4 regions of the Actinopolyspora sabaoui genome follow, and region 4 is predicted to be linked to each of the others. Evidence: riboswitches for the same ligand, from Rfam matches in the RefSeq annotation. Region 4 holds a riboswitch; each other region holds the start of a gene.
What was found. A riboswitch is a leader RNA that binds a small molecule or an ion and turns the genes downstream of it on or off. The one in region 4 is predicted to bind cobalamin.
Positions count from the first base shown of each region.

Region 1: it holds a riboswitch for cobalamin, as region 4 does, so the genes downstream of both, cobN (cobaltochelatase subunit CobN) here and ACOQFL_RS14110 (ABC transporter substrate-binding protein) in region 4, are expected to answer to the same signal.
Region 2: it holds a riboswitch for cobalamin, as region 4 does, so the genes downstream of both, ACOQFL_RS16490 (ABC transporter substrate-binding protein) here and ACOQFL_RS14110 (ABC transporter substrate-binding protein) in region 4, are expected to answer to the same signal.
Region 3: it holds a riboswitch for cobalamin, as region 4 does, so the genes downstream of both, ACOQFL_RS11235 (ribonucleoside-diphosphate reductase subunit alpha) here and ACOQFL_RS14110 (ABC transporter substrate-binding protein) in region 4, are expected to answer to the same signal.

Region 1 is NZ_JBMIHH010000003.1:370,500-378,214, forward strand. It holds gene ACOQFL_RS06790 (cobalt-precorrin-5B (C(1))-methyltransferase) at 1-957, opposite strand, end outside; gene ACOQFL_RS06795 (cobalt-precorrin-6A reductase) at 1,197-1,946, shown strand; gene ACOQFL_RS06800 (precorrin-2 C(20)-methyltransferase) at 1,934-3,451, opposite strand; gene ACOQFL_RS06805 (precorrin-8X methylmutase) at 3,475-4,101, opposite strand; gene cobG (precorrin-3B synthase) at 4,098-5,489, opposite strand; cobalamin riboswitch at 5,614-5,738, shown strand; gene cobN (cobaltochelatase subunit CobN) at 5,869-7,715, shown strand, end outside.
Region 2 is NZ_JBMIHH010000008.1:160,468-168,182, forward strand. It holds gene ACOQFL_RS16465 (acetoin reductase) at 1-487, shown strand, start outside; gene ACOQFL_RS16470 (hypothetical protein) at 704-1,378, opposite strand; gene ACOQFL_RS16475 ((2Fe-2S)-binding protein) at 1,621-2,367, opposite strand; gene ACOQFL_RS16480 (ABC transporter ATP-binding protein) at 2,415-3,200, opposite strand; gene ACOQFL_RS16485 (FecCD family ABC transporter permease) at 3,197-4,345, opposite strand; gene ACOQFL_RS16490 (ABC transporter substrate-binding protein) at 4,357-5,394, opposite strand; cobalamin riboswitch at 5,415-5,587, opposite strand; gene ACOQFL_RS16495 (1-aminocyclopropane-1-carboxylate deaminase) at 5,922-6,932, shown strand; gene ACOQFL_RS16500 (LamG-like jellyroll fold domain-containing protein) at 7,353-7,715, shown strand, end outside.
Region 3 is NZ_JBMIHH010000005.1:260,667-268,381, reverse strand. It holds gene ACOQFL_RS11250 (MBL fold metallo-hydrolase) at 1-170, shown strand, start outside; gene ACOQFL_RS11245 (HNH endonuclease family protein) at 401-1,030, shown strand; gene ACOQFL_RS11240 (ribonucleotide-diphosphate reductase subunit beta) at 1,088-2,176, opposite strand; gene ACOQFL_RS11235 (ribonucleoside-diphosphate reductase subunit alpha) at 2,306-4,783, opposite strand; cobalamin riboswitch at 4,927-5,160, opposite strand; partial or broken gene ACOQFL_RS11230 (SAM-dependent methyltransferase) at 5,194-5,478, shown strand; gene ACOQFL_RS11225 (Acg family FMN-binding oxidoreductase) at 5,758-6,759, opposite strand; gene ACOQFL_RS11220 (heme o synthase) at 7,059-7,715, opposite strand, start outside.
Region 4 is NZ_JBMIHH010000006.1:370,092-377,806, reverse strand. It holds gene ACOQFL_RS14135 (HepT-like ribonuclease domain-containing protein) at 1-63, shown strand, start outside; gene ACOQFL_RS14130 (NAD(P)/FAD-dependent oxidoreductase) at 501-1,823, shown strand; tRNA gene ACOQFL_RS14125 (tRNA-Leu) at 2,153-2,226, shown strand; gene ACOQFL_RS14120 (endonuclease V) at 2,425-3,114, opposite strand; gene ACOQFL_RS14115 (DUF3800 domain-containing protein) at 3,372-4,133, shown strand; cobalamin riboswitch at 4,643-4,836, shown strand; gene ACOQFL_RS14110 (ABC transporter substrate-binding protein) at 4,899-5,927, shown strand; gene ACOQFL_RS14105 (FecCD family ABC transporter permease) at 5,924-6,961, shown strand; gene ACOQFL_RS14100 (ABC transporter ATP-binding protein) at 7,262-7,715, shown strand, end outside.

The DNA of each region.
Region 1 (7,715 bases), on a different contig from region 4:
GCGGGCCTCCTGGAGCGCGTCGAGGGCGGTGTTGGCGCCGCTCACGCGTTCGGCCAGTTCCACGCTGCCGCCCTCCTGCCGCGCCAGGCGGGACAGCTGCGCGAAGTTGACCTGGGAACGCTTGGAGTGCAGATCCAGGTGGCCGTCGGCGAGCTTTGCCATCTTGCCGATGCCACCCGCGATCGTCAGCCGGGCCACCGGGTGTCTGCGCAGGTACTTCAGCACCGCTCCCGCGAAGTCGCCCATGTCGAGCAGCGCCTCGTCGGCGAGCCCGTAGAGCTCGACGACCGTGCGCTCCGACGTGCTGCCGGTGCATCCCGCCACGTGCTCGAGTCCCTCGGCACGGGCCACGTCCACTCCCCGCCGGATGCTGTCTATCCACGCCGAGCACGAGTACGGGATCACCACTCCCGTGGTTCCCAGGATCGAGAGTCCACCCGTGATCCCCAGTCTCGGATTCCAGGTGTGTCTGGCCAGCTCTTCGCCGTCCTCGACGGAGATCTCGACAACCACGTCCCCCGGCTCACCGTGTCGCCCGGCGAGCTCGGTGACCGCTTCGGTGATCAGCCTGCGTGGAACGGGGTTGATCGCGGGTTCACCGACCGCCAGTGGCAGGCCGGGCTTGGTGACGGTGCCGACCCCGGATCCGGCGCGGAAGGCCACCCCGCTGCCCTGCTCGCCGCGGGTGACACGGGAGCGCACGACGGAACCGTGCGTGACGTCCGGGTCGTCCCCGGCGTCCTTGACCACTCCGGCGAACGCCCAGCCCGGTCCGGACCGCTCCCGAGTGAGCGCGAAGGACGGGCAGTGTCCCTTGGGCAACCGCACCGGCACGGGATCCGGGAAGTCACCCGTGAGCAACGCCGTGTAAGCGGCTGTGGTGGCGGCCAGGGCACAGGCTCCGGTGGTCCAGCCGTACCGGAGCCCACCCGACTGCTCGGCGCTTTCGTTCGCCACGGCAGAATGCACTCCAACGGGTTCGATTGGTCGTCCTGACGGAAGAGTTCGCGGTCACCGCTCCCGCGCGCCGAAGATGCCCGGAACTTTCAACGGCCCGACCACACCGGCGACGAGCTCGACCCTACGACCGGCCCGACCCGCCCACGGCGGGAACCCGGAAAACCGCGATCCCACCGGCGTTCCAGGCCCGGGCACGGGACGCCGCCGGAACTCCGCACTCGAATTGAGGTGTAACGATGAGTCCGCGTGTCCTCGTTCTGGGCGGCACCGGCGAGGGTAGGCGACTGGCCGAACAACTCGCTCGGCTGGGAGTCTCGGTGGTGTCCTCGCTCGCCGGTCGGGTTCGCGAACCGAGACTGCCCGCGGGCGAGGTCCGGATCGGCGGGTTCGGCGGCCGGGAAGGACTGGCCGAGTACCTCCGTCGGGAACGGATCGGGACCGTGGTGGACGCCACCCACCCGTTCGCCGCGCGGATGACCGAGAACGCGGTCTCGGCCACCGAAACCACGGGAACAAAACTGCTGGTGTTGCGGAGAAGGGCGTGGTCGCCGGGGCCGGACGACGAGTGGCACCAGGTGGACTCGCCGGCCGAGGCCGCCGAGAAGGTCGGCGAGCTCGGGCGGCGCGTGCTGTTGACCACCGGGCGTCGGGAACTGGGGTGCTTCGCCGCCGCACGGGACAACTGGTTCCTGGTGCGCACCGTCGACGAACCCGAACAACCACTGCCCCCGAACATGACCACGCTCTCCGCGAGAGGACCCTTCGACACCGCCACCGAGCTGGAGCTGCTCCGAACTCACCGGATAGAGGTAATCGTGAGCAAGAACAGCGGGGGCAGTATGACCGAGGGGAAGCTGAGCGCCGCCCGTAGGCTGGGACTGCCGGTGGTGCTGGTGCGCCAGCCGGCTCTCCCATCCGCACCGGTGGTGCACACGGTGGAGGAGGCACTCACCTGGTTCCGGGAGCGCGGTTCTCATGCCGGGTAACGGCGTGGCGTGAACACGGTCGTACCGTCCGAGCGCTCGACGATCCTGCTGGTGGAGGAGCCGACCAGCAACAGACACCGCATGTCGACCTGTTCCGGATCGAGCTCGTCGAGCCGGACGATCCGAACGTCCTCCTCCGTGCCTCCGATGTCCCTGCCGATCACCACCGGAGTGTCGGGAGCACGGTGCCGAAGCAGTGTGTCGCGGGCCGCGCCGACCTGCCAACGCCTGCTCGCGGAGGCAGGGTTGTAGACGGCCATGGCGAGATCGGCACTCGCGGCGGCCTCCAGCCGCTGTTCGATGACGCTCCACGGCTTGAGGCGATCGGACAGCGAGAGCACGCAGTAGTCGTGGCCGAGCGGTGCTCCCACTCGGCTGGCCACCGCCTGCGCGGCGGTGAGGCCGGGGAGCACGCGGACGTTCACGTGCTCGTAGGCCGGATCAGTAGCCGCTTCCAGTACCGCGCTCGCCATCGCGAAGACCCCTGGGTCGCCGGAAGAGACCACGACTACCTCGCGCCCGGTGGCGGCGAGTTCCAGCGCCGCCGCGGCCCGCTCGGCTTCGACCCGATTGTCCGAGGGGTGCTTGCGTTGCCGCGGATTGGTGGGAATTCGGTCGAGGTAGGGACCGTAGCCGACGAGATCGTCGGCGGCGCCGAGCGCCGCCTGCGCCTCGGGAGTCGTCCACTCCCACCCCGCGGGCCCCAGCCCGACCACGCTCAGGCCACCCGAACGCGAACCGGTGCCGTCGTGGGATTCCTCGCTGGCCGCGGTGGTGCCGGTGGTCTCCCCCACCGGACTGGGCAGCAGCGCCAGTGAGAAGTAGGGCACGCTTTCGGGATCGACGTCGCCGAGCTTCTCGACTCGTTGGCGACGTGTGCTGGCGCGCTCCACGTAGTAGGCACTGTCGAGGCAGCCTGCCTTTTCGAAGGCCTCCCGTACCCCCTCGAAGGTCCGTCCCAGTTTGAGCACAGCGGCGGCGTCGGTGTCCCGCAGCCGCTCGGCCAGGGCGCCCGGCTCCAAGGTGCCGGGCAGCACCGTGAGGACCTCGTCACGTTCGGCGAGGGGACGTCCCAGTTCGGCCGAAGCGGCGCTGACCGAATTGACGCCCGGCACGACCTCGGTCTCGAACCGACCCGAGAGCCGTTTGTGCATGTGCATGTAGGAACCGTAGAAGAACGGGTCCCCTTCCCCCAGCAGCGCGACGTCGCGGCCCGCGGCGAGGTGAGCGGCCAGCCTGCCCGCGATCTCGGTGTAGAACTCGTCGATCGCGCCCTGATAACCCCCTGGATGATCGGTGGTCTCGGTGGTGACGGGATACACCAGGGGCTCCTCGATCTGGTCACCACGCAGATAGGGCTCGGCGACCGAGCGGGCGATGCTGTTGCCGTGCCTGGCGCTGTGATAGGCGACCACGTCGGCCTCACCGATCAGACGTGCCGCCTTGACCGTGACCAGTTCCGGATCGCCGGGCCCCAGCCCCACCCCGAACAGTCGGCCGGGCACGGGGTCGTTGCTGTGTTGGCTGCTCACTCTTCCTCGCTCGCGATCGCGTTGATGGCGGCGACCGTCATCGCACTACCGCCGCGCCTGCCGTGCACCACCAGGTACTCGGGGCAGCCGGGGTGCTCCTCCAGCGCCTGTTTTGACTCCACCGCGCCGATGAACCCGACGGGAATTCCCAGTACCGCCGCCGGCTTTCCCGCGCCCTCCTCGATCAGCTCCAGCAATCGGAACAGGCAGGTGGGCGCGTTGCCGATCGCGACCACGGCTCCGTCGAGCCTGCCGCGCCACAGCTCCATGGCTGCCGCGCTACGGGTGGTTTCCAGCTGACGGGCGAGTCCCGGGACCCGCGGGTCGGACAGGGTGCACAGGATCTCGTTGGCGGCGGGCAGCCTGCGGCGCGTCACCCCCGCGGCCACCATTTCCGCGTCGCACAACACCGGAGCACCGGCGGCCAGCGCCTCGCGCGCGGCACCTACCACTCCGGGCGAGAAGGCGAGATCGTCGACGAGGTCGACCATGCCACAGGCGTGGATCATGCGCACGGCCACACCGGCGACGTCCGACGGCAGCTCGTCGAGACCGGCTTCGGCGCGGATCGTCGCGAAGGAGCGCCGGTAGATCTCCTTGCCGTCCCGGATGTATTCGATCACCGGTTGTCCTCGTCACCCGTTTCCTGCTGGTTGTCCTCGTGTCCGTTCCCGGGCTCGACGGTGCTCGCCCCGACGTGCCGGGCTCGCCGGACGGCCTCGGCCACCTCGTCCGTCCCCGCCTCTGTGGCCCATGTCTCGGTCCCGGCGGCTGTGGTTGAGCTGACCCGGTACCCGGAGGGACTCGCCAGTACTTCCACCACCGGACCACGCGGAAGCCCGCAGCGGCGCGAGCAACCGGCCCAGTGCACCGGCAGGACACCGGTGTCGGTGTCGCCGGCGTCCGCCGCCTCGACATAGGCCAGCCCACGCGCGGCGTCCCGGTGGACGTCTGCCAGGGACTTGGCGCATCCGGGTTCCCCCGCACAGGCGGTCGCGCCGTTGAACGGCGAGGCTGTTTCGACGATCAGACCGCACGAGTGCAGCGCGGAGAGCCACGTCGAACACTCCTCTTCGGCGACGCCGGGGACGACCACCGTCCGCCAGGGCGTCAATCGGACCGTACCCGACGCGGCTTCGGCCGCTCGTATGATGCAACGCAGCTGCGCCGGGGACAAGCGCCCCAGCGGCGCTCCCACGCCCAGGGCTGCCCGCCCCTCGGAGCGAGCCAGCTCACCGACAGCAGGTCTTTCCTGGGAATTCATCCACTCGGTGAACGAGACGGACGACCGGGATGTGACATCGGCAACGGATTCCGGCCACCGCCCCACACGAGCACGAAGCGCGTCGGTCAACTCATCCAGCGTGTCCAACTCGGCCACTCGCCACGCCGAGGCCCCATGCCGTTCCCGTACGGCGAGGAACTCGCACGCGGCCGTGACCGCGGCGGCGGGCGCCGCGCCGGGCGGGACGCGCACTCCCGAATCGCTCCCCGCCAGCAGCACGGCGACGCTGTCGGAGGACACCGGCAGCAATCCCACATCAGCACGCAACCGCGCCAGATCACCGCTCCCGTCGTCGACGGTGAACAGGAACCTGCCGGACAGTTCGGCCAGCGCGGGCTCTGCGCACAGCAGCGCGTCGAGTTCCGCGGCGAGCCACCGCACCGAGTGCAGTCGGCCACGACCGTCGAGTCCCGCGTAAGGGGCGGCGATGATGTTGCGCACCCGCTCGTGGGTCAGCGAGGGCAGCAGACCGACCTCGGCCAACAGCCGTCCCAAGTCCTCGGGAGCTTCGACCCCGCGCAGCTGCAGATTCGCACGCGAGGTCAGCTCGACCGTGGAGTTCCCCAGCTCAACGGCTGCCTTCGTCAGGGCGCGCAGCTGCGGGGCCTCCAGTCGACCACCGGGGACTCGGATCCGTGCCAGCCCACCGTCCGCGGCCTGATGAACCCGGAGCGCACCGGGGCACGCGTCGGCTCTGTCGCGGTCGGCACTGTAGTTCTCGGACACTCCGGCGATGCTACGGGCCGCACCACTGTGCGCCGCGACACGATGGCGGGTCGGGGTGTGCCCGCAGCTTGACGAGGGATCCGCACGTTCCCGAAACTGGAGCGCGTATCTGCGGTGGATCACGGAGGAAGCCGGTGCGAGTCCGGCGCGGTCCCGCCACTGTCACCGAGGAGCGAACTCCGTAGACGGTCACTGTCTCGTGGAGATGGGAAGACCGGAGCGAGCGATGATCCGGCAGCCAGGAGACTCCGACCACCGCCACCACTGAAAAGGGGCGAGGACCCCTGGGAAGGTTACTGATGCGCCGTTCGAACGCGCGTGCATCGCGCGTCCTGTCCTGGTCGGTCCCCCCGGTTTTCGACGCCGAGGAGCCAATCGCATGATCCTGCTGCTGTCCACTTCCGACACCGACCTGCTCAGCGCACGGGCCAGCGGCGCCGACTACCGGCTCGCCAACCCCGCCCGGGTCGGTGCGGACGATCTCCCCGGGCTGCTCGACGGGGTGGACCTCGTCGTGGTGCGGCTGCTCGGCGGCCGCAGGGCGTGGGAAGAAGGGCTCGACGTCCTGCTGAACGGACCCCGACCGGTGGTCGTACTCGGCGGGGAACAACAACCGGACGCCGAGCTCATGGAATGCTCGACCGTTCCGGGTGGAGTGTGTGCCGAGGCGCACGCCTACCTTGCCCACGGTGGGCCGGAGAACCTGACCCAGCTGTTCCACTTCCTTTCCGACACCGTGCTGCTGACCGGGCACGGCTTCGCTCCGCCGGAGGAAACCCCCACCTGGGGCAGGTTGGAGCGCACACCCGGGCGGACGGCGGGCCCCACTGTCGCGGTGCTGTACTACCGGGCGCACCACATGGCGGGCAACACCGCGTTCGCCCACACCCTCTGCGACGCGATCGAGAACGCGGGCGGACAAGCGATGCCGCTGTTCTGCGCCTCGCTGCGCACCCCCGACCCGGAACTGCTCGAAGCGCTGCGCGGAGCGGACGCCCTGGTGGTCACGGTGCTCGCAGCGGGAGGCAGCAAGCCCGCGGTGGCCACCGCCGGTGGGGACGACGAGGCGTGGGACGTCGGCGCACTCGCGCAACTGGACATCCCGATCCTGCAAGGGCTGTGCCTGACCAGCAGCCGCACCGCCTGGGAGGAGAACGACGAGGGACTGTCCCCGTTGGACATGGCCACCCAGGTCGCGGTTCCGGAGTTCGACGGCAGGCTGATAACGGTACCGTTCTCGTTCAAGGAGAACGATTCCGAAGGACTGCCGGTCTACGTCGCCGACAGCGAGCGCGCGGCGCGCGTAGCCGGAATCGCGGTCCGGCACGGGAGGCTGGGACACATCCCCGCCGAACGCAGGCGCCTGGCGTTGATGCTCTCGGCCTACCCCACCAAACACGCCAGGGTCGGCAACGCCGTGGGGTTGGACACCCCGGTGTCGGCGGTGCGGATGCTGCGCTCGCTGCACGAGCACGGCTACGACATCGGTCCGGCGGAGGGCCCGGACGCCCTGCCCGGTGTCGAGGCGCAGGACGGCGACGCGCTGATCCACGCACTGATCGCGGCGGGCGGGCAGGACCGCGACTGGCTGAGTGAGGAGCAGCTGGCGGGCAATCCGGTACGTATCCCCGCCAAGCGGTACCGGGAGTGGTACGACTCGCTCCCCGAACAGCTGCGCGCCGACATCGAACAACACTGGGGACCGCCGCCCGGTGAGCTGTTCGTGGACTACTCGCAGGACCCCGACGGCGAGATCGTGCTCGCCGCCATCAGGGCGGGCAATGTCGTGCTGATGATCCAGCCGCCGCGTGGCTTCGGGGAGAACCCGATCGCGATCTACCACGATCCGGACCTGCCTCCGAGCCACCACTACCTGGCCGCCTACCGCTGGCTGGTCGACGACTTCGACGCGCACGCCATGGTGCACCTGGGCAAGCACGGCAATCTGGAATGGCTCCCGGGCAAGACCGCGGGCATGTCGGCGGCCTGCGCCACGGACGCGGCGATCGCCGATCTGCCGCTGATCTACCCTTTCCTGGTCAACGACCCCGGTGAGGGGACGCAGGCCAAGCGGCGGGTGCACGCGACCCTGGTTGACCACCTGGTTCCTCCGATGGCCCGCGCCGAGAGCTACGGCGACATCGCACGACTGGAGCAGCTGCTCGACGAGCACGCAAACATCACGGCGATGGACCCGGCCAAACTGCCCGCCATCCGCAGCCAGAT
Region 2 (7,715 bases), on a different contig from region 4:
GCTGGAGACCACGCCCGAGGACTTCGACCACCTGATGTCGATCAACCTCCGCGGGGTGTATCTCTGCTACACGGCCGCTGCCCGACAAATGATCGCGCAGGGGAGCGGTGGCAAGATCATCGGAGCGGCCTCCATCGTGGCCCACCGGCCGTTCCCCTTGCTCGGTACCTACTCGGCCTCGAAGTGGGGCGTGCGGGGACTTACCCAGTCGGCCGCGATGGAGTGGGCGCAGCACGGCATCACGGTCAACGCCTACTGCCCGGGCATCGTCGGCACCGCGATGTGGGATCACATCGACGAGAAACTGGCCGAGAACGAGGGGCTGCGCAAAGGCGCGGCGATCGAGAAGTACTCGGAACTGATCCACCTCGGCAGGGTCTCGGTTCCCGAGGACGTGGCCGGTTTCGTGTCCTACCTGGCCTCGCCCGACTCCGACTACATGACCGGGCAGTCCGTGATGATCGACGGCGGGGTCCAGTTCGCCTGAACTGACACGGTTCGAAGGAGCTACGAAGCCGATCGCGGGGTTGGTCGGGAGGTGTCCCGCCGACCCCGCGCCCGCACGTTCCGCACCGAGTCCCACCGCAGCCGCGTGCTGAGGCCCTGGCTCGGAGACTCCTGCCGAGCTCACCTCACCGGCCGACTGGTCCGAGAGCAGGGCATTCACCGTGACCCGGTGCGTGGCGCACCTTTCTCGTGGTGCTCACTGGAAGCCCCATCCCGAATTACTGCATATGATGTTCTCGTTCGAACTGCGGTCCCAGGTGCACGGGAACCCGTTCAGCGTGCTGTTCTCGTAGTAGTTCTTGTTGCACTGGCCCCACTGGCCGCTGCTGAGGCTGTTGACGCAGAATCCGGACCTGTAAAGGCTCCCGCTGCGGAGGTTTTCCCAGTACACGACCGCCGAAGCTCCGTCGGAAGCCTGGTCCTGAACCCACCAGTGATCGCCCGCTGCTTCGTAACAGATCTCCACCGCCGGCACTGAGTGACAGACCAGCTCCGAACGGGGTGGGAGATTTCCCGCCACCGCATAGTTCAGCTCCGCATCGGCAGCGGCTTCGACACCGGTTGCTCCACTCGAAACCGGTGCAACACGCTCAACGTCGGCAGTGGCGACCCCTGGAATAGCGGCACCGAACACCGCGGCGAGCGTCATCGACAGTGTCAGCAATATCGCTCTGGTTCTACTCATCTGAACGTACCTCACTCCTCGAGAAGTGATTTCACGCGGACCTTCGTCGAGGATGGTTTCAGTAGAACGCCGCTTATAGAATCCGCTGAAAGGGTAGTTGATTCCGCCGAAAAGGTTCGTTTTGTCGGGTTGATCGGTTTGTTCGAGGCGAGTGATCCCGGCGCGTGGGGTGAATACATCCTTCACCGGAGGCTCCATCACGACCTGTGTCCGCAGGACGCGACCGAATCCCACGCCCCCACTCGGCAGGCCGCCGCATCAGGAGAAACTCACGTGTGGTGGTGCTTTCGAAGCATCGTGGCTTCCTTACAGCTCAGGCCCGATGGGTTCTTGCCGATTCGTTAACTCCGCATCCCGAGGGACTCGTAGCGTGTTGTCGAACGTGGCGTAAACCGCCACACGAGACGTCTGTCGACGGCTCGGCTCCGTCAGTGCGGGGTGTTCTCGCGGAGCAGGGCGTGTCGTTGCTCGGGAGGGCGGCCGGGGCAGGAGGTGCACTTGTCCTCGCCGGGTGCCCGGTAGAGCAGGCAGCACGAGGTTCGTTTGGTGAACAGCCGGGTGGTCCTCGCCGGTGATTCGATCCCGGTGTAGCGCGGTGCGGGCATCGGAGCGTTCATGGCCGCGACCAGCGGTTCGGCCAGTGCGGTGGCGCGGTCAGCAGCACCATGTGCACGGCCTGCCCAGAGCAGGCACCCGGCGAGGGCGTCGGTCGCGATCGCCCAGAGAGGACGTTGCCGTATCCCGGCGGTGGCGGCCACCGAGGCGATGTTCCGGTCGAAGGTCCGCCGCAGCGCTTGGGCCAGTGATTCCAGCGGGTCGCTGCCGGGAAGCACGTTCACCGAGGTGACCCCGGACAGCCTGCTGTCCGGCTGCCAGTGCAGCCGCAGGTCCTCCAGCCGGGGCGACAGCGCCTCACCGGTGACGACGTACGAGGCGACCGACGGCGCGATCAGTTTGCTCGACGTCGAGAACCACCACAGGGTGGCCAGCACGCGTGCGTCGTCGGTGTGCCAGATCCGGCCGCGCAACCGCAGCTGCTCGCTCATCCAGTCGGGGTCCTCGACGAGAGAGGCGGGTACCTGCTCGCAGTGCTCGTCGGTGAGCAGCCGAGCGTGCTCGGTGGGGTTCATCCCGTTCAGCGTGCGGGTGAGTAGTTGGTCTGCGCGCGTGCTCATGATTCTCCTGGAGGCCGAAGGCAGTACGCGATCTGCGCGGCAACGGGTCAGTTTCCGAAGAGCACGGTCGGAGCTCCCGTGCGGGGGTGGGTGCCGATCTCGGCGGGTACGCCGTACACCTCGGACAGCAGCGATTCGGTGAACACCTCCCCGGGAGTTCCGAGGGCCATTACTTCCCCCGCCGCCAGCAGGCAAATCCGGTCGCAGAATCGAGCGGCCAGGTTCAGGTCGTGCAGCGCCGCCAGGGTCGTCACGTTCAGCCGGCGCACGAGTGCCAGCACATCGAACTGGTGCCGCATGTCCAAGTGGTTGGTGGGCTCGTCGAGTACCAGCATCCCCGGTTCCTGCACCAGGGCCCGGGCGATGAGCACCCGCTGCTTCTCCCCGCCGGAGAGCTGGGCGAACGGACGGTGGGCCATCTCGGCCATCTCGACCATTTCCAGCGACACGGTCACGATCCGCTCGTCGCCGAGGCGATCCCCGCCGATCCTCCGCCGGTGCGGCGCGCGGCCCATCGCGGCCACATCGTGGGCGGTCAGCTCGAACTCGGCCGGAGCCTCCTGCGGCAGGGCGGCCAGCCGACGTGCCAACATTCGGCGTGGTATCCGGAACACGTCCGCTCCGTCGAGCAGCACCTGCCCCTCGGTGGGCCGCAGTTGCCGGTAGGCCGCGCGCAGCAGCGTCGACTTTCCGGCCCCGTTGGGGCCGACCACACCGACCACTTCCCCTGGCGCCGCGCTCAGCGAGACCCCCGACACGACTCGCCGCCCTCCGGCGTCGCAGGAGATGTCCCGGATGTCCAGCTCGGCCGGTCGCACTTCGTGGTGACTCATCGGTCCGCCTTTTCCCGGCGCGCCTGGCGACGCAGCAGCCACACGAAGAACGGACCGCCGCACAGCGCCGTGAGCACCCCGAGCTGGATCTCCTGCGGCGTTGCCACGGTTCGGGCGGCGAGATCGGCGAGGATCAGGAACGTGGCCCCCAGCAGTGCCGCGGTCGGCAGTACGCGCCGGTGGTCCGCCCCGACCAGCATGCGCACCGCGTGCGGCACCATCAGGCCGACGAACCCGATGGCACCGCTGACCGCCACCATCGCGCCGGTCATCAGCGAGACCAGCACGAACATTCCGGCGCGGAAGCGATGCACGTCCAACCCCAGGATTCCTGCGGACTCCTCGCCCGCGAGCAGCAGGTTCAGCGAACCGGACTGCCACAGCAGCACTGCCAGACCGACCAGCACCACGATCGCCGGTATCGGCAGCGTCCGCCACTCCGCCCCGGCGACGCTGCCCAACCGCCAGAACCGGATCGAGGCCAACAGGTGCGGATCGGAGGCGGTGCTCAGCAACAGATCGGTCAGCGCGGACAGCACGTAGGACAACGCCACACCGGCGAGGACGAGGCGGGTGGTGGTCATTCGCCCGCCCGAGTTCGCGAGGGCGTAGACCGCCGCCAGGGTGACCATCGAACCGGCGAACGCGGCCACCATCGGGGTGGCGAGCGTCCCGAGAACCGTGGCGCCGGTAACCAGTAACGTCACGGCGCCCAAGGAGGCTCCAGATGAGATCCCGAGCAGGAAGGGATCTGCGAGCGGGTTGCGAACCAGTGCCTGCAGTGCGGTCCCCACGGCCGAGAGTCCGGCACCGACGATCCCGGCGAGCAACACTCTGGGAAGCCGCACGTCCAGCAGGATCGTGTCGTAGGTGGCCGGCCAATCGGGATCGATCCCTCCCGGAGAAACCCGGTGCACGAGGATGGCGGTCACGTCACTCGGAGGTAGCGAGACCGACCCGACGGCGAGACCGACGACGACGGCGACCACCAGAGCGGCGCCGAGCAGGACCAGTACCAATGGGTAGGAGATCCGGCGCTCACGAGGCGAAACGTGCTCCGGAGCGGGGCGCGTCGATTTCGCTGCCGGGTTCGATTCGACTGCCGGGTTCGTGTCCTCCGACACGGCGTCGGCGGAGCTCCGCACGTTGCCTCCGCTCACCGGAACCGTCCCGGATGCAGTTGCTCGCTCAGCTCGGCCACGGCGCGGGGTACGCGTACTCCCGCCACGGCGGTGGAAAGCGGAAGCACCGCGAACCTCCGGTGCTCGATGGCCGGAACGTTCGCCAGCGCCGGCTTTTTCAGCAGCAGGCGTTTCTTCTGCTCGACCGTGGTCGATCCGTAGTCCAGGATCAGGATTCGTTCGGGACGCCGCTTGATCACCTGTTCCCATGAGACGTCGACGAAGCCGTCTCGCTGGTCGGCGAAGACGTTGCGGCCGCCGGACATCCGGACGATCGCGTCGGCGATCCCGTCACCGCCCGCGGTCAGGGCCGACTTCGTGCCGCTGTCGTAGACGAATACGCTCACCGGTTCCACCTCGCCCAGCTGGTGCTGAGCTTCCGACAGCGTCGCGTTCATACGGTCGATGAGCTCTCGGGCCCGTTCCGGTACGTCGAAGATCTTCGCGATCGTGCGGATCTCCTCGTGTACCTCGGAGATGCCCACCCCTCCATCGGTGCAATTGGCGATGTTCAGGTGAGTCCTGATGCCCGCCTCGCGCAGTCGCTCACGCGAGCGCCCGTCCTGCTGGCCGAAGGCGGAGGTGTAGCCGCCGTAGACGAAGTCGGGTGCCTGTTGCAACAGCGCTTCGTAGGAGGGGTATCGCTCTGCCAGCACCGGAATCCGCCGGTACTCCTCGCGATACTCCGCGAGGATGCGATCGTCCAGGTAGGCGGTACCGACCATGCGATCGGCCAGACCGAGCGCGAGCATGATCTCGGTGGTGTGCTGGTTCATCGTCACCGCGCGTCGCGGAGGGCGCTGGTAGGTCGTGGTCTCTCCGCAGTTGGTGACCGTGACGGGGAACCCGGCCGGGGACTCTTCCCGGGCACCGGCGTTCGTTCGCGCGCCGGTGGTGCCACATCCGGCGATCAGCGCGGTCAGCGTCAGCGCGGCCAACAGCGTGGCGGCGCGGCGTGGTCGGTCGCCTCCGGCGCGGGGCCGGGCGACGATACGTGTCGCCGGGTGGCGCATCGGTCCTCAATCCATCGTCGAGCGATACCTGCGCCGCAGCCGGTCTCCTGGCTTCCGGATCGTCGCGTCCACGTTGCCTTCCCGGCGCTTGGGCCAGTGGCGTAGCTGGTGCGGGGACGCTTCCCGGTCACAGTGGCGAGGACCACGCCGGACTCTCACCGGCTTCCCGTGCACTGCGGCGAAAGCCGAAGTTACACGCTCGATGCGCGATGTTGGACCTTCGCATGACATTACCCACTCAGTCACCCCTGGCGGGACTGCCGGATGTGCGAGCCGAGGTTGGGCTTGTGCTGCGTGGCGGCGCGCGGGACAGCGCATGCACCGGCGAATTGACGTCCTCGGCGGAGAACTCCCCCTATCGGGCAGCGGGATCGACGACCCCCCGGCGGCGCTACCGGGCTCGGTTTGGGTGCGAGCTGGTGCTCGGCTGGCCGGGCGGCCGTGGGTGGACGTGACAGCGCGGAGAGCGCAGGATCCCGGTGGTGGAGCAGCCGAGCCCCGCAGACTTTCGATTGGACAGGAGGAGCATGTCTCTGAGCGACTTCCCACGTCATCCCCTGCTGTTCGGGCCCAGCCCGATCCATCCTCTGGAACGTTTGACCAGCCATCTCGGTGGGGCGCGGGTGTGGGCCAAGCGGGAGGACTGCAACTCCGGCCTCGCCTTCGGCGGCAACAAGACCCGCAAGCTGGAGTACCTGGTTCCGGACGTCCTGGCCAACGAGTCCACCCACCTGGTCTCGATCGGTGGGGTGCAGTCCAATCACACCCGGCAGGTCGCGGCCGTCGCCGCGAAGCTCGGGTTGCGGGCCCGTCTGGTCCAGGAGAGCTGGGTCGACTGGCCCGACGCGGTCAACGACCGGGTCGGAAACATCCAGCTCTCACGCATCATGGGCGCGCAGGTCCAGCTCACCGATGCCGACTTCGACATCGGCTTCAAGCAGAGCTGGCAGAACGCGTTGGAGGAGATCCGCGCGGAAGGAGGCACGCCGTACGCGATCCCGGCCGGTGCCTCCGACCACCCGCTCGGCGGGCTCGGGTTCGCCAACTGGGCCCACGAGGTCGCCGAGCAGGAACGGGAGCTCGGCGTCTTCTTCGACACCATCGTGGTCTGCAGCGTCACCGGTTCCACGCACGCCGGCATGATCGCCGGTTTCGCCGAGCAGGAACGGCCCCGCCGGGTCCTCGGGATCGACGCCTCCGCGAAGATCGACAGCACCCGCACTCAGGTCGACCGGATCGCGCGAGACACGGCGGAGAAGATCGGGCTGGGCCGGGAGCTGTGGGACGAGGAGATCACCGTGCTCGAGGGGTGGGCGGGTGAGCACTACGGGATCCCCGTGGAGTCGACGCTGGAAGCGATCCGGCTGACCGGCAGGCTCGAGGGCGTCATCCTCGACCCGGTTTACGAGGGCAAATCGATGGCGGGGCTCATCGATCTCGTCACCTCCGGCGAGATCGGACCGGACAGCAACGTGCTCTACGCACACCTCGGTGGCCAACCCGCCCTGAACGCCTACAGCGCCCTGTTCCGGAACTGACCCACGACGTCGGCCGCGGCAGTGACGCACCGGTGCCAGCGGCGCCACGGATACCTGGAGCCAATGCGACTCCACGGTAAGCCGAGAACACGGAGTCGCCGGACCCGATGTGGTCCGTTCCGAACGCACGCCGTGCCTGTTCGGGTTTTGGCGCCGTGGTCGAGCCGTCGGGGCGGCCCGAGGTGTGCCGAGGGCTTCGCGGGACCGCGCTCGCAGGGTAGCGATGCGTCTCCGTCTCCCCACCACAGCCGGAGAGGAGATGTCCACCCGTCGCGTTCACGAGGTTTCGAGGGGCGAACGACGGTTCGCGCTCATCCGCCGGTGGCGCGGCGTTCGGCCGTGCGTCACCGCCACGCCAACCGTGGTGACCAGGCTGGCAGCGAACACAACCAGCCAGGATAGCCCCGTTGGGAGAGCACTGTGGACACCGATTCCGAACACCGCGACGTCACCCGTCGCGGCCTGTTCCGCGCCGTCGCGGGCACCTCCGTCGCGATCGCCACCTCGTCGGTCACCGCCACCTCGTCGGTCACCGCCACCGGTGCCGCGGCCGACGCGCGAAGCGGGTGGCACGGCCACTCCGACACCGGCACCCGCTTCACCCTTGCCGTCATGCCCGACACGCAGTACCTGATCGACGAGGGAGGTTCCGACCCCGAACCGGTGCGCGCGGGACTGCTGTGGGTGGCGGAACATGCTCGGAAGCAGGACATCGCCTTTCTCGCCCATCTCGGTGATGTCAGCGAACACGGCACCGAGCGAGAAATGCGGATCGCCGATCAG
Region 3 (7,715 bases), on a different contig from region 4:
GCGGGGTCGCTCGGGAGGCGGGAGTGGGAAAACTGCTGCTGAGCCACTTCTGGCCGGGCAACGACAGGAGCGAGTCCCGGAGTGCGGCGGCCGAGGCGTTCCCCGGCGAGATCGTGCTCGCGGAAGAAGGGCTGGAGCTCGCGCTTCCCCGAGCCATGTTCCCTGGATGAGGGGTAGCGCAGCCTGCTCGATGTCGGTACCCGCGACACGGGAAAGTTCATGAGATTTCGCCGGATCACCGGCAGTGCGGCACGTCTCGCGTAGTGTCCGATCCGGCACCGTGGTTCAACGTGGACGGTCCCACGTGGTCATCGGTTCTTCACCGCGGTATTGACCGGTGTTGACCCCCACTTGTCACGCTACGGGGGCCCTCTCACCCCAGCACGTGAGGAGAACGACCGTGCATCGGTTATCGATCGCGTTGACCACCGCGTTTTCCGCGGGAACACTGCTGCTCGCCACGGCGGGAACCGCCGCCGCCTACCCACCCGACCCGCCCGGCGAATCCACCGCCCGGCAGAACCTCGCCGAGCTCACGGTGAGCGCCGAGGGCTCGATGAGCGGCTACGACCGGGACAGGTTCCCGCACTGGTCGAGCCAGTCGGGCAACTGTGACACCCGGGAGACCGTGCTGCGGCGGGACGGCAGCGGAGTCACCGTGGGCTCGGACTGCTACCCGGACTCGGGAAGCTGGTACAGCGTCTACGACCAGCAGTGGGTCAGCGACCCGAGCGAAGTGCACATCGACCACGTGGTCCCGCTCGCCGAGTCCTGGCGCTCCGGAACCGCGAGCTGGAGCGACGCGAAACGCGAGGACTTCGCCAACGACCTGAACAGCCAGCAGCTGATCGCGGTGTCGGGCACGTCCAACATGTCCAAGAGCGACGACGACCCGGCCGCGTGGCAGCCCTCCAACACCGGCTACCACTGCGTGTACGCGCGCAGCTGGATCAACGTGAAGCACGTCTGGGGCCTGAGCGTCGATTCGGCCGAGAAGAACGCGCTGTCGAGCATGCTCGACAACTGCTGAACGCGCACCGCTCGGGTCACCGGGACAGCTCCCGGTGACCCGAGCGGGACGCCCTGCTCAGTCCCACTCCAGCGCCGCACCGGACTGGTACTCGGTCACCCGCGTCTCGAAGAAGTTCTTCTCCTTCTTCAGATCGACGGCCTCCGACATCCAGGGGAACGGGTTCTCGGTCTCGGCGAACACCGGTTCCAGTCCCAGCTGGTCACAGCGGCGGTTGGTGATGAAGTGCATGTACTCGGTGCACACCTCGGCGTTGAGCCCCAGCATGCCTCGCGGCATGGTCTCGCGGCCGTAGGCGACCTCCAGCTCACAGGCCTCGCGCAGCATCGTACGCACTTCCTCCTGGAACTCCGGTGTCCACAACCACGGATTCTCCAGTTTGATCTGGTTGATGCAGTCGATCCCGAAATTGAGGTGGATCGACTCGTCCCGGAGGATGTACTGGTACTGCTCGGCGATACCGACCATCTTGTTCCTGCGCCCCAGCGACAGGATCTGCGCGAAGCCGGTGTAGAACCACATCCCCTCGAAGATCACGTAGAACGCCACGAGGTCGCGCAGGAACGCCTGGTCCGCCTCCGGCGTCCCGGTGGCGAAGTCGGGATTCTCCAGGTTCCTGGTGTACCGCAACGCCCACGAGTCCTTGTCCGAGATGGACGGAACCTCGCGGTACATGTTGAACAGCTCGCCCTCGTCGAGGCCCAGACTTTCGCAGATGTACTGGAAGGTGTGGGTGTGCACCGCCTCCTCGAACGCCTGACGGAGCAGGTACTGCCTGCACTCCGGATTGGTGATGTGCCGGTACACCGCCAGCACCACGTTGTTGGCGACCAGTGACTCGGCGGTGGCGAAGAAGCCGAGATTGCGCTTGAGCATCAACCGCTCGTCGTCGGTGAGCCCGTCCGGGGACTTCCACAGCGCGATGTCGGCCTGCATGGACACCTCGGTGGGCATCCAGTGATTGTTGCACCCGGCCAGGTACTTGTCCCAGGCCCAGCCGTACTTCAACGGCAACAGCTGGTTGACGTCGGCGCGGGAATTGATCATCGCCTTGTCCGCCGCGTCGACCCGGGATCCGGAACGGTCGATCTCCCCGAGTCCGCTGGTGTCGGGGCTGGCGGTTTCCGGCACGTTCAACGAGGTCATACTGGCTTCCGGTCCTCCTGTGAATGATTTCCGCGAACCTTTCCGGCCCGCTGCGGTGCCCAGTGCTCTCGCTGGGACACCTCGAGACTTTCCCGGTGGGGCGAGCTCACCCGCGCGCTGTCCGTCCGCTCATTGGCAGACTTCGCAATCGGTGTCCGCCACGGCACAGGCCGAGCTCTCGCCCGTGCCATCGGCGGGGATCACGGTGGGTGAGACCGCGTTGAGCTTGCCGTCGGTGCCGCGCAGCGTGCTCTTCTCCACGTCCGAGGCGCTGCTGGAACGCAGGTAGTAGGTGGTCTTGAGCCCCTTGCGCCAGGCGTTGCGGTACTGCCTGTCGAGTTCGCGTCCGCTCGGCCGCGCCAGGTACAGGTTCAGCGACTGGGCCTGGTCGATCCACTTCTGCCTGCGCGCCGCGGCCTCGATGAGCCAGTCCGAGTCGATCTCGAACGCCGTGGCGTAGAGCTCCTTGAGTTCCTCCGGGATTCGCTCGATCGATCCGAGAGCACCGTCGTAGTACTTCAGATCGGCCACCATGCGCCGGTCCCACAGCCCCGCTCGCTTCAGGTCGTCGACCAGGTGCGGGTTGATCACGGTGAAGTCGCCGGACATGTTCGACTTGACGTAGAGGTTGCGGTAGAGCGGTTCGACGGACTGCCCGACGCCGCAGATGTTGGAGATCGTGGCGGTGGGAGCGATCGCCATCACGTTGGAGTTGCGCATTCCCCGCAGCCGCACTTTCTCCCGCAGCGACTGCCAGTCCAGTGTCGAGGAGCTCGACAACTCGACGTCCCCGTCGCGTTCGCGCCGCAGCAGCTCCAGCGAGTCCAGCGGCAGGATCCCCCGACTCCACAGCGAACCCTCGAACGATTCGTAGCGGCCGCGTTCGGCCGCCAGTTCCGAGGAGGCGGAGATCGCGTGATAGCTGATCTCCTCCATACTCCGGTCGGCGAACTCCACGGCCCGTTGCGAGGACATCGGGATGCGACGCCTGAACAGCGCGTCGGTCAGTCCCATGACTCCCAGCCCGACCGGCCGGTGCCGCAGGTTGGAGTCGCGTGCTTCCGGAATCGTGTAGAAGTTGATGTCGATGACGTTGTCGAGCATGCGCACAGCGGTTCGGGTGGTGCGTTCCAACCGCTCGCGATCGATACCGTCGGCGGTGACGTGGTTGGCGAGGTTGATCGAGCCCAGATTGCACACCGCGACCTCGTCCCGGTCGGTGTTGAGCGTGATCTCGGTGCACAGGTTGGAGGAGTGCACCACCCCGGCGTGCTGCTGCGGGGAGCGCAGGTTGCAGGGATCCTTGAAGGTGATCCACGGGTGGCCGGTCTCGAACAGCATGGTCAGCATCCGGCGCCACAGGTCCACGGCCCCCACCTCGCGGTGGACCTTCAGCTCGCCGCGCTCGGCGGCGCGTTCGTACTCACGGTAGCGCTCGGCGAACTCCGTGCCGTACAGGTCGTGCAGGTCACCAACCTCGTCGGGGGAGAACAACGTCCAGGTGCCGTCGGCCTCGACCCGCCGGAGGAACTCGTCCGGAACCCAGTTCGCGGTGTTCATGTCGTGGGTGCGCCTGCGGTCGTCGCCGGTGTTCTTGCGCAGGTCGAGGAACTCCTCGATGTCGATGTGCCAGGTCTCCAGGTAGGCGCACACCGCGCCCTTGCGCTTGCCGCCCTGGTTGACCGCCACCGCCGTGTCGTTGGCGATCTTGAGGAACGGCACGACACCCTGGGACTGCCCGTTGGTGCCGTTGATGTGGGCACCGATGCCGCGTACCGGTGTCCAGTCGTTGCCCAGTCCTCCGGCGTACTTGGACAGCTTGGCGTTGTTGCCGATCGAGTGAAAGATGTGCCGCAGGTCGTCGTCGACGGTGGTGAGAAAGCAGGACGACAGCTGGGGACGGGTGGTTCCCGCGTTGAACAGCGTCGGGGTGGAGCACATGAAATCCATGCCCGACAACAGCTCGTAGAACTCCACCGCACGACGGCCGCGATCGTCCTCCGCCAGCGCGAGCCCCATGGCCACCCGCATGAAGAACGCCTGCGGCAGCTCGTAACGCATCCCCCGGTCGTGCAGCAGGTAGCGATCGTAAAGGGTGCGCACCCCGAGGAAGTCGAACAGCGTGTCGCGTTCCGGGCGCAACGCGGCGCCGAGTTCTTCGAGATCGAACTCACCCAGCCGCGAATCGAGCTGGCCGATCTCGATGCCGTGTCGCACGTAGCGGGCGAAGTAGTCCGGATAGCGGTGCCGCATCTCTTCCTGGTCGGCCTCACGCTGCTGTCCCTCCAGGAAGCTGAGGGCCTCGCGGCGAAGGTCGTCCAACAACAGCCGGGCCGTGACCAGTGAGTAGTTCGGTTCGGCTTCGACGAGCGTGCGGGCGGCCATGATCAGCGCGCTCGCCAGCTCGTCGGACGAGATACCGTCGTAGAGGTTGCGCCGCACCTCGCGCAACACGTGCTCGGCGGACACGTCCGCCAACCCGGCACAGGCCTGTTCCACCACTGTGGACACCCTGTCCCAGTTCAGTGGTTCCGATTCCCCGAGCGGGCCGCTGACGCGGATGTCGAGGGCGACGGAAGACACGACGGCGTCGGACAGTTGAGTCACTGTGCACTCTCCTCGCGAGTTCGAACCGATGCCCGGACCGGGCGGGAACACACGAGGCCCGCGGGACACGGCACCGGATTCCGGGGCACGCGTCCGGCCAAGTTCGCGCGGACCCTCCCTCGAGGTCGCGGACGGCGCGCACGCTCGTGCGCGCATCGACGGCAGGTCTTCGGACTCACGGGCTTCCGGCGGTTCGACCGCCGGTCCTGATAACCGTCGCTTCCCGGACGAATCGACGTCCAGTGCTGAAACCACCCTGGGGGTGGCACGGCGTTCGTTCCCGTTTACCGCTGCGGGGCAGTCCCGGAGTCGCACCGGGTTCCCTGTTGGCACACCGAATCGTTCGAATCCGGTGAACCGCCGACATCAACACACTACATGTTGACTTGTTGGATCTATGCAACCCCCACATGGGCTACCGAGCTTTTGCTGCCCGGGTGTACGACCACTACCTGGGTGGAGCCACCAACTTCGCGGCCGATCGTGCAGCGGCCGAGGCCGGATCGACCGCGAGACCACACGCTCGCGAGTACGCGCGGGCCAACCGGGCCTTCCTCGGACGACGCGCGGTCGCGTACCTGTCCGCGCGGGGGATCGACCAGTTCCTGGACCTGGGGGCGGGCATTCCGACCGTTGGCAACGTGCACGAAGTGGCCCAGTCGCTCAATCCGAGTACCCGGGTGACCTACGGCGATCACGAACCGGTGGCGGTGGCCCACGCACAGCGACTGCTCGCCGACGCCGAGGAGGTCATGGCCCGCACGCCGACACCGGTCAGCTGGCGCCCTCCGCACGAGATAACCGAGTTGATGGGGCTACGAACTGGTGGACCCCGGACTCGTACCGCTGCCGAGCTGGCACCCCGGACACTGTCACCCGCGAGGCGATCGAGGTCTCGAACGCGTACGGAGCGGCGGGACGTCTGGCACGCTGAGACAGCCCCGGCAGGCCACGACCTCGAACCTCGGACAGCCTCAGAAACGGCGCTGACTCGGCACCGGAACGGGATAACCGAACCTGAGCAACGCGTGCGGGGGCCCCGGCAGTCCGAGTCGGTCCCGGAGTCCCGCGCGCACCTCGGTGAGGTTGAACGGTTGCGTGATGACCGAGGCCACCAGGCCCAGGCTGGTGGCGGTGAGCCAGGCGAACTGCATGGCTTCACCGGCACGGAGGTGCGCGGCGGGTTCGTCGGTGCCGGTGGTCAGCACCATGATCGACTCATTCGCGATCCACTCGGAGAGATGCCGTTCGTCGGGCAGCCTGCTGCTCGAGCCGACGAGGCCGACGGCGGCCACACCCTCGCTACCGAGATCCTCGGAGGCGATGCCGCCTCCCGGGTCCACACCACCCTGTCCACTCACCAGCCACATGGCCAGTTCCCGCTGGTAGTGGCGGTCCCTGCGGTGCACTCGAGCCGCGTAGCCCAGGATCTCGGCAAGGGTCCTGGCCTCCTCGATACCGGTTATCCAGCGCGCGTGAACCTCGGAGGAGTTCCCCGCCGCCAGCAACGCCTCCCGCCCCACGTGGGGGAGCTGCTGTTGGTGGAACGGCCTGCGATAGCTGGCACGCCGGGGGATCGCCCGGAAGCGCTGCCCCTCGGAAACCGTCGGCTGTTGCCGATGCGTGGCCCCGACGGTGGCGACCAGCCGGGGATCGTCGGATTCGCTTTCCTCCGGTCCCCGTCGAATCTGGGCGGCCCAGCCGCTCGCGCGCACCGCGAGGAACAGGTTGGTCACCGCGGCGCCGCAGGAGAGCCGCCGATCCCTGCCTTCCGGATCGTGCTGTTCGAGTGCCACGTCGGGTCGCTCACGCAGCAGGGCCGTGCGATCACTCGTCGTCAGTTCCCAAGGTTGGGTATTGTGCACCGAGGGTGCCCGGGCGACCGCGTCCTCCAGGCTGTGGACCTCTTCGGGTGACCAACCCTGTTCGGTTGTGGAAGTACCGGCTCGCCGCCGGTGCGGTCTGAGCCAACTCATGGTCGACCCCCTGGGACACGAGTGTGCGCTCGCCGCGATAGCGCGATCGATCGGCACCAGTGGCGGCCGAAGTGCCGGGCGGGATCACCGAGCGCGAAAGGGCCGGATATCGAAATCCCAGGGCTCACTATGCCGCCGTGCCGGGAAAGCCGCAGCGCGGTTACCGGGCACGAGCGGAATTCGACGGATATATGCCGGCGGAAAAGCGCGGGCGGACGGTACCGCGCTCAGGATCGGCGAGAGCAGTGCCAACCGCACGAGCTCGGACCGCGACGGGAGCACCATCCGTGCCGGACTGATCAGCCGAGCACGGGCAGCCCGATCGCGGCGTCGACGGCCAGTGCCAGGAACAACCCGCTGAGGTAGCTGTTCGACAGGTGGAACAGCCGCATCGGGTTGACGCCGCGACCACGGCGCACCCCCTGGTGCAGTCGCTGTGCCATCACCAGGAACACCGCACCGATCGCCACGGCACAGCCGACGTAGATCCAGCTGGTGACCGGGATCAGCAGCAGCGTGCTCGCCACGGTGGCCCAGGAGTAGGCCAGGATGCGCGCCGAGACCTGCCGCGGAGTCGCCACCACGGGAAGCATCGGCACGCCCGCCCGTTCGTAGTCCTCGCGGTACTTCATCGCCAGGGACCAGAAATGCGGGGGTGTCCAGAGGAAGACCACGGCGAACATCACCACCGCGGGCCACTCCACGGTTCCGGAGACGGCGGCCCAGCCGACCAGGACCGGCATGCAGCCGGCGGCGCCGCCCCAGACGATGTTCTGCGAGGTGCGCCGTTTGAGCACCAGCGTGTAGATGAAGACGTAGAACAACGTGGCCGAGAGCGCGAGCACCGCGGCCAACAGGTTCGCCCCGCCCCACAGCACGGCGAACGATGCCACGCTCAGCACGAGCCCGAACACCAGGGCGTGAGTACGCGGCACGCGGTAGCTGACCAGCGGGCG
Region 4 (7,715 bases):
GACGCGTACTCGGAGTACCGCAAGCAGGTCGCCGGGTTCGTGTACGACCGGGCGACCCGGTGAAGTACCGCACTCGGCGGCTTTGGTGTCTCAGAGGTCTCGATTTTGCGCCTGGTTCGAGGGGTGGGCACGCCGCGACCGAAGCGCTGGGAGTGTGTGACGGGCCTCTCGATTCGGTGCTCCCGCGCTCGTTGATCCGAGTCTCCGGTATGGTGGGCGGGGATGATTCGAGATCGACTTCACCCGGTGTTCGCCATTGTCGTAGGCGACCGGTAGCCACGCCGATCGTGCCCGTGTCCTCCCGGTGATCCCGGTTCTTCCTTCGAGGACGCGTGTACCGCACGAGCGGAACTCCCGACGGTTGCGTACCGCGATGAGGCTGTACGCACCGTCCACGGCCGTGCACGGGTTGTTTTTGTGATCAGGAACACCCGCGAGCGGTGTCACATTTGAGGGGGCCGCCGGGGTGGCCCATCGCGTATTGGTGTGACCATAGAGGCATGGCTGGTAAATCCGATCCCACCCGGATTCTCATCCTCGGCGGCGGCTACGTCGGTATGTACACCGCGTTGCGACTGCAGTCCAAGCTCGGCCGCCGTGAGGCTTCGGTGACGGTCGTCGACCCTCAGCCGCATATGACCTACCAGCCCTTCCTCCCGGAAGCGGCGGCGGGCAACGTTGAGCCCCGTCACGTGGTAGCGCCGTTGCGACGAGTGTTGAAGCGGTGTCACGTTCTCACCGCGCGTGTCACGGAGGTCAACCACGAGAAGCGATCGGTCACGGTGGAGGATGCCGAGGGCATCGCCAGTGACCTGGGCTACGACGTGCTCGTTGTCGCACTCGGGTCCGTCTCGCGCCTGCTGCCGATCCCGGGTCTGCCCGAACAAGGTATTGGTCTCAAGACCGTGGGCGAAGCGATCTATCTGCGCAACCACGTGCTCGCGAAGATGGACGCCGCCGCCAACACCACCGATCCGGAGCTGCGCAAGCGCCTGCTGAACTTCACCTTCGTCGGTGGGGGGTACGCGGGTACCGAGGCACTGGCCGAGCTGGAGGACATGGCCAGGTACGCCACCCGCTACTACGAGTCCATCACCCGCGACGACATGAGCTGGTCGCTGATCGAGGCCGCCGGGCGGATCATGCCCGAGGTCAGCGAGAAGATGGGCGTCTACACCGTCAAGGCCCTTGAGGAACGCGACATCAAGGTCTATCTGAACACGTTCCTCAAGTCGGTGGAAAACGGCCACGCCGTGCTCTCGGACGGGACCGAGTTCGACACCGACACCCTGGTCTGGAACGCTGGTGTGAAGGCCAACCCGGTGCTGAAGAACACCGACCTCCCACTGGACGAGCGCGGCAGGGTCAAGGCCACCTCGCACCTGCGCGTCGAGGGGCACCCCGACGTCTGGGTCGCGGGTGACTGCTCGGCCGTGCCGGACCTGTCCAAGGCGGAGGAGGATCCCAACGCCACCTGTGCCCCCTCGGCGCAGCACGCCGTTCGCCAGGCCAATCAGCTGGCGAAGAACCTCATCTCCTCGCTGCGTGGCCGCAAGACCGCCGCGTACTTCCACCGCAACGCGGGTTCCGTCGCGGGGCTGGGGCTCTACAAGGGCGTGGCCGACGTTTACGGCTTCAAGGCAAAGGGCTTCGTGGCCTGGTTCATGCACCGCACCTACCACGTGAGCAAGATGCCGACCTTCAACCGCAAGGCGCGGATCGTCATCGACTGGACACTCGCGTTCCTGTTCCGGCGCGAGGTCGTCTCGATGGGGCAGATCCAGAACCCCCGTTCCGATTTCAAGCGTGCGGCTTCCAGCTGAGCCCGTTCCGGGCTCCTCGGTCGGTGATCACACGATCGGCAACGGGCCGTGCGTCGGGGAACCGGCGCACGGCCCGTTGTGTGTGATCTCCCGTTCTCTTGACTTTCTGTGACCTGTTCACGAGCATTACCTGAAAGTTGTCACCTGTATGGGTGGCTGTGGTAGTGCGTGTGGCGCGGCAGTGTTGATGTTTTTCACACGCTGTGATCGGGTTTGCTCCAGATGGCGGTTTCGTTTCTTCTGGAACCAACGGCAGCATTGGCACGTCTTAACAAGGGGCCCACTGTGGGTCGGTTACCGAAGGCGTGTCGGTGACGAGCCGAGGACGCGCCCCCGTAGCCCAATCGGCAGAGGCGGACGACTTAAAATCGTCGTAGTGTCGGTTCGAGTCCGACCGGGGGCACCGAAAACCGTTGTTCACGGTACGTGTGGATCACTATGCTCAGCGGGATGGGCCGGGGGGCGTCCATTTTGGATTCGGTGTGCCGCTGCCGAGACGCTCTTCCCTGAGATCGTGGACGTGACGTTTGTCCGTCCCCCTCCACTGTCCTCTTTCGTCGCTTCCTTGTCGAACATCGCGACGTGGACAGTCCCGTGCCGATCACGACCAGTGCGCCCAGTGGCCGACCGAGCCCCGGCGCCCCCACCGATCCGCGCTCCGTGTCGTCTCGGGCAGGCGGTAGTGCGGTGCGAGCCGCAGCACCAGTTCGCACGCCGCATCGAGGGTGAAGCGGTGGCCGATCGAGACGAACACCGGCTTCACGCCTCGTTGCGTCCGCAGCGCCCGGCCGACGATCTCCTCGTCGAACCGGATCGGTGACCAATCGCCGCGCTGTTCGTCCGGCGGCTCGTAGTGGCCCATCGCGGTCTTGGCGACGCCGATACTGGGGAGCTCGGTCAGCACGCCGAGGTGGCAGGCCACTCCGAAGCGGCGGGGATGGGCCAGCCCCTGGCCGTCGCAGACGAGCACGTCCGGCTCGCTCGACAGCCGGGTCAGCGCCTCCAGCAGCGGCGGCGCCTCGCGGAATGCGAACAGCCCCGACACGTAGGGAAACTCCGGCTCGCCGCGCACCACCACGCTGTCGGTCACGGCCAGCGAGGCCACGTCGAGCACCGTCACCGCCGCCACGAGCTCGTCGGTCTCCTCGCGGTAGGCCACATCCAACCCTGCCGCCGTGCGCACGACCTCGGGTTCACCGTCGAAACGCACCAGGGGCCGCAGCCGCTGCTGCACAGCGACGGCTTCCTGCTCCGTCATGGGCCACGGATGCGGATCACGGACGCCAATCACCGCCCCATTGTCCGACACACCAGGAACATTACGAGCGACCGCATCGTCCAAGGCGGCTGCATCAGCATCTACTACGGCCGATCTTGCACAAAACTCGCTGTCCGTATTCTCTCGTGCTCGAAGCGATATCATCGTGCGCCGTGTCAGTGGTGATCACGCTGCGGTGAGCCGCGGATCGCCGGAAGTTGGAGCGGAGGTTGATGTTGTCTCCTGGTTCGAGAGCACCTATGCCTCGTACGCCCAGCTGGGCGGGCAAGTTGCCCAAGGTCGAGGTGTATGTCGACGAAACCGGGGACCGTGGATTCGGTAAAGATTCCTCCACGTTCTTCGCGATGACCGCTCTGATGATTCCGGCGGAGAGCGTCTCCTACGCGAGGGCGGTCGCTGCCGGGCTGCGATACGAGATCGGAACTTCACGCCCGCTGCACTGGGTCGAGCACTTTAAGCCCAAGCGGGCGGACCGTCGCCAGCTCGCTACGAGTATGCTCGCCAGCATCCCGGACGCGAAAACGATTCACGTCATTACTCACAAGGCTACGGTCCAGTTCAATGAAGCTCTACGGAGCGACAATGAGAAGTTCTACAACTACACGACACGCTTGTTGTTGGAACGTATCGCGCTGGCAGCTCATGGGTGGCACGGCGGAGCGCGACTGGCGATCCTGCGGTTGGGGTCAGTCAGGCATATGGATCACGACGGAACGGTTAGTTATCTGAATCTGGTTCAAAACATTCCCTCTCCGGTGCATACGCCCTGGGAACACATTCGATGGCCACCGAGCTGGCACGGAACGAGTGAGTATGACGGCCTCCAGCTGGCCGATTTGCACGCGGGCATCCTGTCGGTGGCACTTCGTGGAGCTCCCGACGATGTCCGAGCCGCCCAGCTGCTGATCGAGTGCGGCCACCAGTTGCACCGAGCAAAGGGCAAGCTGCTCAACTACGGAATGAAGATCATCGGCGAGAACGACTTCGTCACCAATCGGTCCTGGTGGCCGAGCCTGCTCGAGAGCACATGACGCGTCCGGACAAAACGGAGCCCCTCAGTGGGCTCGAGGGGCCACAACCGCCTGCGGCGGAGGGATCCGGTTTCCCGGTTCCGGCTCATCCTCGCAACCCCTGAAGGGCTCCGGTTCATTGTCTCACTCGCCAACGACGTTGGCCCTTCCATTATGTCTCACTGTGCGTCAGAGTCAACACTCTTCGGTACCGGCAGGTGAACTACACCTGACAGGGGGAGAGCTGATTGGCTCTCATCCGCTCGGAGCGAGCAGCATTCACCCGGGGTTGGGGGCACTGCGTCTGATTCGGATGACCAACCCATTTCCGGACGATTGGGAACATCGACAACAGGGTGCACCGAGCGAGGTCCTCGTCGCCCGCCGACACGCGCCCAGCGGTTACCCGGAGAGCCCCGCACCGGATCTCCGGGCGTCGAAGCGGCTGTGAGTAGCGTCTCCTGTTGCGGCTGTGTTCGGGCGACGACGTTGCGCCGCCCACACCGAGCGCAGCCACACTCGCCGGGATTGTTAGGTTCTTCCTCGCCAGTCAACCCGCCCGGGCAGTTCCACCGGGCGGCGCAGGGAATCCGGTGCGAATCCGGAGCTGACGCGCAGCGGTGAGAGGGACGCGCGGAGCAGCGGCCACTGAGACGAGCTCTCGGGAAGGCGCTCCGAGTGGACGATCTCGAGCCCGAAAACCTGCTGGCTGTGGCGTCGCCCGACGCGACGCACGGAAACCGCCCGCACGGCTCTCGCGCATGGAGCCCCGACGGAGAAGGACTCATGAAGAGATCGTCCCGTGTCTTATCCCTGACCTGCCTTATTCCGCTCGGGCTCGGAGTGTTGACCGCCTGCGGCGGCAGCGGTTCGGAAACCTCCGCCCAGGACAGCGCCGCGGGCTATCCCAAGACCATCGAGAACTGCGGCGGGGAGATCACCGTCGAGGCCCCGCCGGAACGCACGGTCTCGCTGAACCAGGGCTCGACCGAGATCCTGCTCTCGCTCGGCCTCGCCGACCGCATGGTCGGCACCGCCACCTGGACCGACCCGGTCCTGAAGAGTCTGCGGGAAGCCAACTCCAAGGTTCCCAGGCTCGCCGACAACGCTCCCTCCTACGAGCGGGTGCTGGCCGAGGAACCGGATTTCGTCTCCGCCTCCTTCGAGAGCACCTTCCAGGAGGTGTCCTCCCGGGACGACTTCGCCAAGATGGGCGTGCCCACCTATCTCTCCCCGGCGGACTGCGTCAAGAACAACGAGGGCGACGGCGACGGCGCACGCAGCAAACCACTCGAGATGAGCACCATCTACCGGGAGATCGAGGAGCTCGCGCGGGTCTTCGACGTCGAAAAGCGCGGTGACCAGCTGGTCGAGGAGCTGCGCGGCAGGATGGACAAGGCCTCCTCCGACATCGACGCCTCCGGCGTGAGCATGCTCTACTGGTTCGCCAACAAGGAGTCGCCCTACATGGCGGGCTGCTGCGGCGCCCCCGGCATCATCACCGAGGAGATCGGCGCGAAGAACGTCTTCGACGACACGAAGAAGGAATGGCCCCAGATCAACTGGGAGACCGTGGCCCAGCGCGATCCCGACGTGCTGGTCATCGGCGATCTGACCCGCGAGAGCCAGACCGCGGAGGAAGCCGCCCAGAAGATCGAGTTCCTGGAGAACAACCCGGTCACCAAGCACATGGACGCCGTGCGCAACGACCGCTACATCCGGCTCAGCGGCGCCGCCATGAACCCCTCGATCCGTACCGTCAACGGCGTGGAACGGGTCGCGGCCAAGCTGCGTGAGTTCGGGCTCGTCGAGTGACCGCCCTACTGGCCCGCTCGCGCGGAGGTGCCGCCGCCGTTCTCTGGCTGGCGGGTCTGCTGCTGCTCGCGCTCTCCGTCGCCGTCACCATCACGTTCGGCCCGGCCGACATCGCCGTGACCAACGTGTGGGCGGTCGTGGGCGAGCATCTCGGTCTCGGCGACGCCGGGCTCTCGCTGATCCGCGAGGGGATCATCTGGGATCTCCGACTGCCGCGCACCATGCTGGCGGCGGTGTGCGGTGCCGGGCTCGGACTGTGTGGGGTGGTCATGCAGTCCCTGCTGCGCAACCCGCTGGCCGACCCCTACGTGCTCGGGATCTCCTCCGGGGCCTCCACCGGGGCCGTGCTGGTTGTGGTGCTGGGCATTGGCAGCGGGGTGCTCTCGCTGTCACTCGGCGCGTTCCTCGGATCACTGCTCTCGTTCACGCTGGTGATGGTGCTGAGCCACATCGTCGGCGGCACCGCCGACCGTGTGATCCTCTCCGGCGTCGCGGCCATGCAGCTGTTCTCGGCGCTGACCTCGTTCATCGTGATGTCGGTCGCCGACTCCCGGCAGACGCGCAGCGTGCTGTTCTGGCTGCTCGGCTCGCTGAGTGGAACCGGCTGGTTCGAGGTGTGGTTGTGCCTTGGCGCGCTGCTCGCGGTGCTGGTGGTGTGCACGGCCAAGTCGAGTTCGCTGGACGCGTTCACCTTCGGGCAGGACGCGGCCGCCTCGCTCGGCGTTCCGGTGGCGCGCACCAGGCTGCTGCTGCTCGTGGTGACGGCGCTGCTGACCGCCACGCTGGTCAGTGCCTCGGGAGCCATCGGTTTCGTGGGGCTGGTGCTGCCGCACGCGGCGCGGGCCATCGTCGGCCCCGGCCACCGCAGGTTGTTGCCGACCACCGCGCTGGCGGGGGCGATCTTCCTGGTGTGGATCGACACGATCGCGCGGACCGCGCTGGATCCGCAGGAGATCCCGGTCGGCGTGATGACCTCGCTGGTCGGGGTGCCCGCGTTCGTGGTCATCCTCTACCGCAGCCGCAAGGTGCACTGATGAAGGTGCTCAACCCGCTTTTCGCGGAGCTCGCTTGGCGGAACCTCTCGCGGGCGCTCGCTCCGGGGAGGCCCGACATCGGGTAGTTACTACACCACGTCGGGCCTTCCTCGCGAGCGCACCACGAGAGAACCCGCGGCGGTGTCGGTGGCGAGCTTGGTGTTCGGCGCTGTCGCGCAGGAGAGTGCCGGTGAGATGGACAAGCTCGATGAGCAGCACAACGTGGCGGTAGACCGACAACGAAGGCGGCATCCGACCTGACAAGGCAAGTTCCGTTACGAATCGCAGGGAGCGACGCTCATGAGTCTGCTGGCCGAGGAGGTTTCCTGGCGCACCGGGGGGAAGCTGATAGTCGAGGACGTCAGCATCGCCCCGGAGGAGGGAGCGACCGTCGGCCTGCTGGGGCCGAACGGTTCGGGCAAGTCGACCCTGCTCCGACTGCTGTCCGGGGTTCGTTCGGCGTCGGAGGGTGTGGTCCGACTCGACGGGTCCCCGATCGAACGAGTGGGGCGCAAGAACGTCGCCCGCAGGGTGGCCGTGGTCGAACAGCACGCGGGCACCGAGGTCGACATGAGCGTGCTCGACGTCGTCCGCCTCGGTCGCATCCCGCACCGGCGTGCCTGGGCGGGCGCCACGGCCGAGGACGAGTCAGCGGTGCGCTCGGCCGTGGAGTACACCCGGCTGGAGGACAAGGTCGACCGGTCGTGGCACACCCTCTCGGGCGGGGAACGCCAGCGGGTCCAGATCGCGCGGG